DNA from 2 places in the Streptomyces sp. NPDC006610 genome. Region 2 is predicted to be linked to the other one. Evidence: riboswitches for the same ligand, from Rfam matches in the RefSeq annotation. Region 2 holds a riboswitch; the other holds the start of a gene.
The links. A riboswitch is a leader RNA that binds a small molecule or an ion and turns the genes downstream of it on or off. The one in region 2 is predicted to bind thiamine pyrophosphate.
Positions count from the first base shown of each region.

Region 1: linked by a shared signal. The riboswitch ahead of thiO (glycine oxidase ThiO) and the one ahead of ABZY13_RS13440 (thiamine ABC transporter substrate-binding protein) in region 2 are both predicted to bind thiamine pyrophosphate.

Region 1 is NZ_JBEXOP010000065.1:13,370-16,759, reverse strand. It holds gene ABZY13_RS32120 (thiazole synthase) at 1-652, opposite strand, end outside; gene thiS (sulfur carrier protein ThiS) at 656-856, opposite strand; gene thiO (glycine oxidase ThiO) at 868-2,112, opposite strand; TPP riboswitch at 2,104-2,215, opposite strand; gene ABZY13_RS32105 (hypothetical protein) at 2,267-2,620, shown strand; gene ABZY13_RS32100 (FAD-dependent oxidoreductase) at 2,649-3,390, shown strand, end outside.
Region 2 is NZ_JBEXOP010000013.1:97,815-101,204, forward strand. It holds gene ABZY13_RS13435 (iron ABC transporter permease) at 1-327, opposite strand, end outside; gene ABZY13_RS13440 (thiamine ABC transporter substrate-binding protein) at 303-1,397, opposite strand; TPP riboswitch at 1,462-1,568, opposite strand; gene rlmN (23S rRNA (adenine(2503)-C(2))-methyltransferase RlmN) at 1,612-2,718, opposite strand; gene ABZY13_RS13450 (hypothetical protein) at 2,773-2,919, opposite strand; gene ABZY13_RS13455 (phosphatidate cytidylyltransferase) at 3,037-3,390, opposite strand, start outside.

The DNA of each region.
Region 1 (3,390 bases), on a different contig from region 2:
CGACCGGCTCCTGGGCCCGCGTCACCGCCGAGGCGAGCATCACCCCGGCGCACCCCAGCTCCATCGCCAGCGCCGCGTCCGACGCCGTCCCCGCGCCCGCGTCCAGAATCACCGGCACGCGCGCGTGCTCGACGATCAGCTGGAAGTTGTGCGGGTTGCGGATGCCGAGCCCGGACCCGATGGGCGAGCCCAGCGGCATGATCGCGGCGCAGCCGACGTCCTCCAGCTTCCGCGCCAGCACCGGGTCGTCGTTGGTGTACGGCAGCACCGTGAACCCGTCGTCGACCAGAGTCTCGGCCGCGTCGAGCAGCTCGATCGGGTCCGGCAGCAGGGTGCGCTCGTCGGCGATGACCTCCAGCTTGATCAGATCGGTGCCCAGCGCCTCGCGCGCGAGGCGGGCGGTGAGGACGGCCTCGCCCGCGGTGAAGCAGCCGGCCGTGTTCGGCAGGACCCGGATGCCCAGCCGCTCCAGGACGGACAGCACCGAGCCGTGCACCGTCGGGTCCACGCGCCGCATCGCGACCGTGGTCAGCTCCGTCCCCGACGCGACCAGCGCCCGCTCCAGCACCTCCAGGCTGGGCGCGCCGCCGGTCCCCATGATCAGCCGGGAGGTGAGGGACGTGCCCCCGAGGACGAACGGATCGTCGGCCATGGGTCAGCCTCCTTGGACGGCGGTGAGGACCTCGACGCGGTCCCCCTCGGCGAGGGACGTCGTGGGCCACTGCGCGCGCGGGACGACGGTTTCGTTGACGGCGGCGGCCACCCCGGAGGGCGCCGCGGTGAGGGTGCGCACCAGCGCGTCGAGGGCGGTGCCGTCGGCGACCTGGCGGCGCTCCCCGTTGACGGAGATGGTCATGACGGAGGTGTTCATACGGGCTGCTCCGTGCGTACGGCGGGTACGGGTGCGGGGGACGTGTCCACGGCGGGCGCCGCGGACGGGCCCACGGCGGAGGCGGCCGGCGCGGCGCCGAAGCGTTGCGGGGTGAAGGGACGGGCCACCTCGGGCAGTTCCCCGGTCGCCAGCGCGTGCGCCAGGACGTCGCCGGTGACCGGTGTGAGCAGCACGCCGTTGCGGAAGTGGCCGGTGGCCAGCAGCAGGCCGTCCAGGTCGGTCGGGCCGAGCAGCGGCGCGTTGTCCGGGGAGCCGGGGCGCAGTCCGGCCCGGGTCTCCGTCAGGGGGAGTTCGGTGAGGCCCGGCACGAGTTCGTGGGCGTCGCGCAGCAGCTCGTACACGCCCCCGGCGGTGACCGTGGTGTCCCAGCCCAGTTCCTCGCTGGTGGCGCCGATGACCAGTTCGCCGTTCTCGCGCGGGACCAGGTAGACCTCGCTGCCGCGGACGACCGCGCGGACGGTGCGGTGCAGGAACGGCGCGTACCGGGGCGGCACGGTCAGCCGCACCACCTGCCCCTTCACCGGCCGCACGGGCGGCCGTACGGCGTCCGGGACCCCCGCGAGGCGACCGCTGAAACTGCCGGCGGCGAGGACGACCTGCCCGGCCGTCAGTTCGGCGTCCCCGCGCGTGACGGCGCCGGTGGCCCGGTCCCGGGCGACGGTGAGCCGCTCGGCCGCGTCCCGGTGGAGCGTCACGCCCGCCCGCTCGCACGCCGTGACCAGGGCGGCGGCCAGCCGGCGCGGGTCGATCTGGTGGTCGCCGTCGACCCGCAGCCCTCCGCGCACGCCCGGCGCGAGCATCGGCTCCAGGCGGCGGCACTCGCGCCCCGACAGCCACTGCGAGTCGAGTCCCGACCGGCGCTGCAGGGCGTGCAGCTCGCGCAGATGGGCGCGGTCGTCGGCGTCCAGGGCGACCGCGAGGGTGCCGCACCTGCGGTAGCCGAGGTCGTGGCCCGCGGCCTCGGCCAGCTCGGCCGCGAAGGCCGGATAGCGCTCGGCCGAGGCCAGGTTGAGGCCGAGCAGGGTCTGCTCGCCATGGTGCAGCTCGGTGACGGCGGCGAGCATCCCCGCCGCCACCCGGGCGGCCCCGCCGCCCGGTTCGGGGTCCACGACGGTCACGGAGAACCCGCGCTGCGCGGCCCGCCAGGCCGTGACCAGGCCGATGATCCCGCCCCCGATGACGAGGACGTCGGACGCGTGCGCGGAGGACGACACGGGCATTCAGCCCCTCCCTTCGCCGGCATGACCCGGATCAGGTTCGTACGGTCGGAGGCCGCCAGCCTCCCTCTCAGCCCGGTGCGTCCGGGCTCCCGCGAGTGCTTTACGGTGGCCACCCTAGCCGCCCTCCGCCGTTCTCAGTAAGGGAGCCTGTGCCGTGGCCCGATCCCTGGACGGTCTCGTCCTCGCCCCCGTCGCCGACCAGTCCCCGGGCCAGGTCGGCGCCCGCACCCGGTTCGCCTACCACGAGCGGGACGGTGAGGTCTGGGCCGAGTACGCGGGCGGCGACGTCGTCCGCGGCTTCCTGGTCGGCGCCCGCGCGGGCGACCGGCTGGACTTCCGCTACGTCCAGCTCACGCGGGACGGCGCGACGTCCAGCGGGCACTGCGTGTCCACCGTCGTGGAGCTGCCCGACGGGAGGGTGCGGCTGGAGGAGACCTGGGAGTGGGAGTCGCGGCCGGGGAGCGGCACGAGCGTCGTGGAACAGGTCGGCGGCCCCGGCGCGGACTGACCGTGCGTCAGTTGTCTATGGTGACCGGATGAGCGAGCAGAGGCAGTCGGGCGCGCGGCGCGCGGTGATCGCCGGCGCGGGCATGGCCGGCGTGCAGACCGCGGTCGCGCTGCGGGAACAGGGCTTCACCGGTGGCGTGACGCTGATCGGCGCCGAACCCCACCAGCCCTACGACCGGCCGCCGCTGTCCAAGGCCGTGCTGCTCGGCACCGCGGAGGGCTCCGCCTTCGACGTCGACTTCGAGGCCCTCGGCATCGAGCTCCACCTCGGCCGCGAGGCCCTCGGCGTGCGCCCCGGCGACCACGTCCTGGACACCGCCGCGGGCCCGGAGCCGTACGACGTCCTGGTGCTCGCCACCGGCGCCGAGCCGCTGCGGCTGCCGGGCGCCGAGGGCGTGCCCGGCGTGCATCTGCTGCGCACCCTGGACGACGCCGAGCGGCTGCGCCCCGTGCTCGCCCGGCAGCACGACATCGTGGTCGTGGGCGCCGGCTGGATCGGCGCCGAGTTCGCCACCGCCGCGCGGGAGGCCGGCTGCTCCGTGACCGTCGTGGAGGCCGCCGACCGGCCGCTCGCCGGGGTGCTGCCGCCCGAGGTGGCCGCCCCGATGGCCGGCTGGTACGCCGACAGCGGGGCCGTACTGCGCACCCACGCGCGCGTGCGGCGCGTCGAGCCCGGCACGGTGGTGCTGGACGACGGCTCCACGCTGCCCGCGGGCGCCGTCGTCGTCGGCATCGGCGCCCGCCCCGCCACGGACTGGCTCGCGGGCTCGG
Region 2 (3,390 bases):
CCGCAGCACCTGCTTGCCGGGGAAGTCGAGGCGGGCGAAGGCGTAGGCGGCGGGCAGCGCGATCAGCAGCGTCAGCGCGGTGGAGAGCAGGGCCTGCCAGGTGGTGAACCACAGGACGTGCCGGATGTCCGGCCGGGTGAGGACGTCCGCGATCCGGCCCAACTGCCAGGCCCCGTCGACGCGCAGACCGCGGGCGACGATCGCGGCGACGGGGTGGGCGAAGAAGACGCCGAAGAACGCGACGGGCAGGGCGATCAGGCCCAGCCGCGCCGCGCTCCCCTTCGCACGGAGCGCCCGGGACGTCACTTCAGGACGAGCGAGGTCCACGCGCCGACCCACTCGTCGCGGTGGGCGGCGATGTCGTCCGGGGCCATGGTCCGCGGGTCCTCGGCCTGCCGCCCGTACTTCCTGAACTCCTCGGGCACCTGGGCGCCCTCGCGCACCGGGTGGACGAACATGTTCAGCGGCATGTCCTCCTGGAACTCCTTCGAGATCAGGAAGTCCAGCAGCGCCTTGCCGCCCTCGGGGTTCTTCGCGTTGCCGAGCAGCCCGGCGTATTCGATCTGCCGGAAGCAGGTGCCGGTCGCCACGCCGGTCGGGGCGGTGTCCGGCCTGGGGTCGGCGAAGACGACCTCGGCGGGCGGCGAGGAGGCGTACGAGACGACGAGCGGCCGCTCTCCGCCGGCCTCCCGGCCGCCGGAGGACCCGGAGAACTCCTCGTTGTAGGCCTGCTCCCAGCCGTCGACCACCTTCACGCCGTTGGCCTTGAGCTTCTTCCAGTACTCCGGCCAGCCCTCGTCCCCGTACGCGGCGGCGGTGCCGAGCAGGAAGGCGAGGCCGGGCGAGGAGGTGGCGGCGTTCTCGGTGACGAGGAGGTCCCGGTACGCGGGCTTCACCAGGTCGTCGAAGGTCCGCGGCGGGTCCAGCTTGCGGTCGGCGAAGTACTTCTTGTCGTAGTTGACGCAGACGTCGCCGGTGTCGACGGGCGTGACCCGGTGCTTCACCGTCTCGTCGCGGTACTCCGGGCGGATCAGGTCGGCGCCCTTCGCCTCGTACGGCTGGAACAGGCCGTTGTCGAGCGCGCGGGAGAGCAGGGTGTTGTCGACGCCGAAGAAGACGTCGCCCTGCGGGTTGTCCTTGGTGAGGATGGCCTTGTTGACGGCGGTACCGGCGTCGCCGTCCATGAGGACCTTGAGCCGGTAGCCGGACTTCTTCTCGAAGGAGGCGATCACGTCCTTCGACACGACCCACGAGTCGTGGCTGACCAGCGTCACGGTCTTCGAACCGGACGTCCCGGTGCCGTCGGAGCCGTCGGAGTCGCCGGACGTGCACGCGGACAGCGTGACGAGGCCCAGCCCCACGACCGCGGCCGTGAACTTCTTGGCGGTGGTGCTCACCGATTTCCTCCTGGCTGACCAGGAAGAGACGCGGCCCTGCCCGTTCGCGGGCAGGGCGCAACAGCTCGAGTGGTGACCGATCTCCCTACCCAGAATGACCTGGGCGAGGTTCGGAGGGTCTGCGGTCTTGAACCGCACTCTCAGCGCTGTGGCGCTCCCCTGTCGGAATATGTAGGAATACTCAGATCACGAACATGTACGTACGAAGGTCAGACTACCGCTCGGTGGCCGCGAGCTGACCACACGCCCCGTCGATCTCCTGGCCACGGGTGTCCCGGACAGTGACCGGCACCCCGTGCGCGGCGATGGCCTCCACGAACGCCTTCTCGTCCTCGGGCCGCGAGGCGGTCCACTTCGAGCCGGGCGTGGGGTTGAGCGGGATCAGGTTGACGTGCACCGGCCGACCCTTGAGCAGCCGGCCGAGCCGGTCGCCGCGCCATGCCTGGTCGTTGATGTCGCGGATCAGCGCGTACTCGATGGACAGCCGCCGCCCGGACCTGGCCGCGTAGCCGAAGCCCGCGTCGAGCACCTCGCGGACCTTCCACCGGGTGTTGACGGGCACGAGGGTGTCGCGCAGCTCGTCGTCGGGAGCGTGCAGGGAGATCGCGAGCCGGCACTTGAAGCCCTCGTCGGCGAACCGGTGGATCGCCGGGACCAGTCCGACGGTGGACACGGTGATCCCGCGCTGCGACAGCCCCAGCCCGTCCGGCTCGGGGTCGGTCAGCGCGCGGATGGCGCCGACGACCCGCTTGTAGTTGGCGAGCGGCTCGCCCATCCCCATGAAGACGATGTTGGACAGCCGCGCCGGCCCGCCCGGCACCTCGCCGTCCCGCAGCGCCCGCATGCCGTCCACGATCTGGTGCACGATCTCGGCCGTCGACAGGTTCCGGTCCAGTCCCGCCTGCCCGGTGGCGCAGAACGGGCAGTTCATCCCGCATCCGGCCTGCGAGCTGATGCACATCGTCACCCGGTCCGGGTAGCGCATCAGCACCGACTCGACCAGCGTGCCGTCGAACAGCCGCCACAGCGTCTTGCGGGTGGCGCCCTCGTCGGTCGACAGATGCCGTACGACGGTCATCAGCTCGGGGAACAGCGCCTCCCGCAGCCTGGCACGCGAACCGGCGGGGATGTCGGTCCACTGCTCGGGGTCGTGCGCGTACCGCGCGAAGTAGTGCTGCGAGAGCTGCTTGGCGCGAAACGGCTTCTCGCCGATCTCGGCGACGGCTTCCCTGCGCTCGGCGGGCGAGAGATCGGCAAGGTGCCGCGGCGGCTTCTTGGCTCCGCGCGGGGCGACGAAAGTGAGTTCTCCGGGCTTGGGCATGGTCCTACCAGTGTCGCAGATCGAAAACGCCGCCCCGGACGCCCGCCCGCCGCGCTAGAGATCGCCCAGCAGATCCGTGATCGCGGAGAACCAGCCCTCACGGTGGTCCTTGCAGTACTTGTAGCGGCTCCTGCGGATCCGTATCCGCGGCTGCCGGACCGGGACGCCGCACGCGCGGCAGGGTCTCGTCCGTCTGCTCATCGTCGCTCTCCCCCTGTGAACGCCTGCAGCCACTCGTGCAGGTACCAGCCGGAACCCGTGAACGCGGCGAGGGCCCCCCGCCCCGAAGGACGACGGGCCCTCGCCCACTGCCGTCGGTCAGCCGCTGCCCACGAACAGCACCAGCAGCAGCCACACCACCGGCGCCGTCGGCAGCAGCGAGTCCAGCCGGTCCATGATGCCGCCGTGCCCGGGCAGCAGGGTACCCATGTCCTTGATGCCGAGGTCCCGCTTGATCATGGACTCGCCGAGGTCGCCCAGCGTGGCGCTGGCGGCGACCGCGAGGCCCAGGAGCAGGCCCTGCCACCAGGCGCCGTCGTCCACCAGGAACTGCATGCACAGCGCGCCCGCCGCCATGGCGAACGCCACCGCGCCGAGGAGCCCCTCGCGGGTCTTGCCGGGGCTGATGCGCGGCGCCAGCTTGCGCCGGCCGAACCGCCAACCCACCGCGTA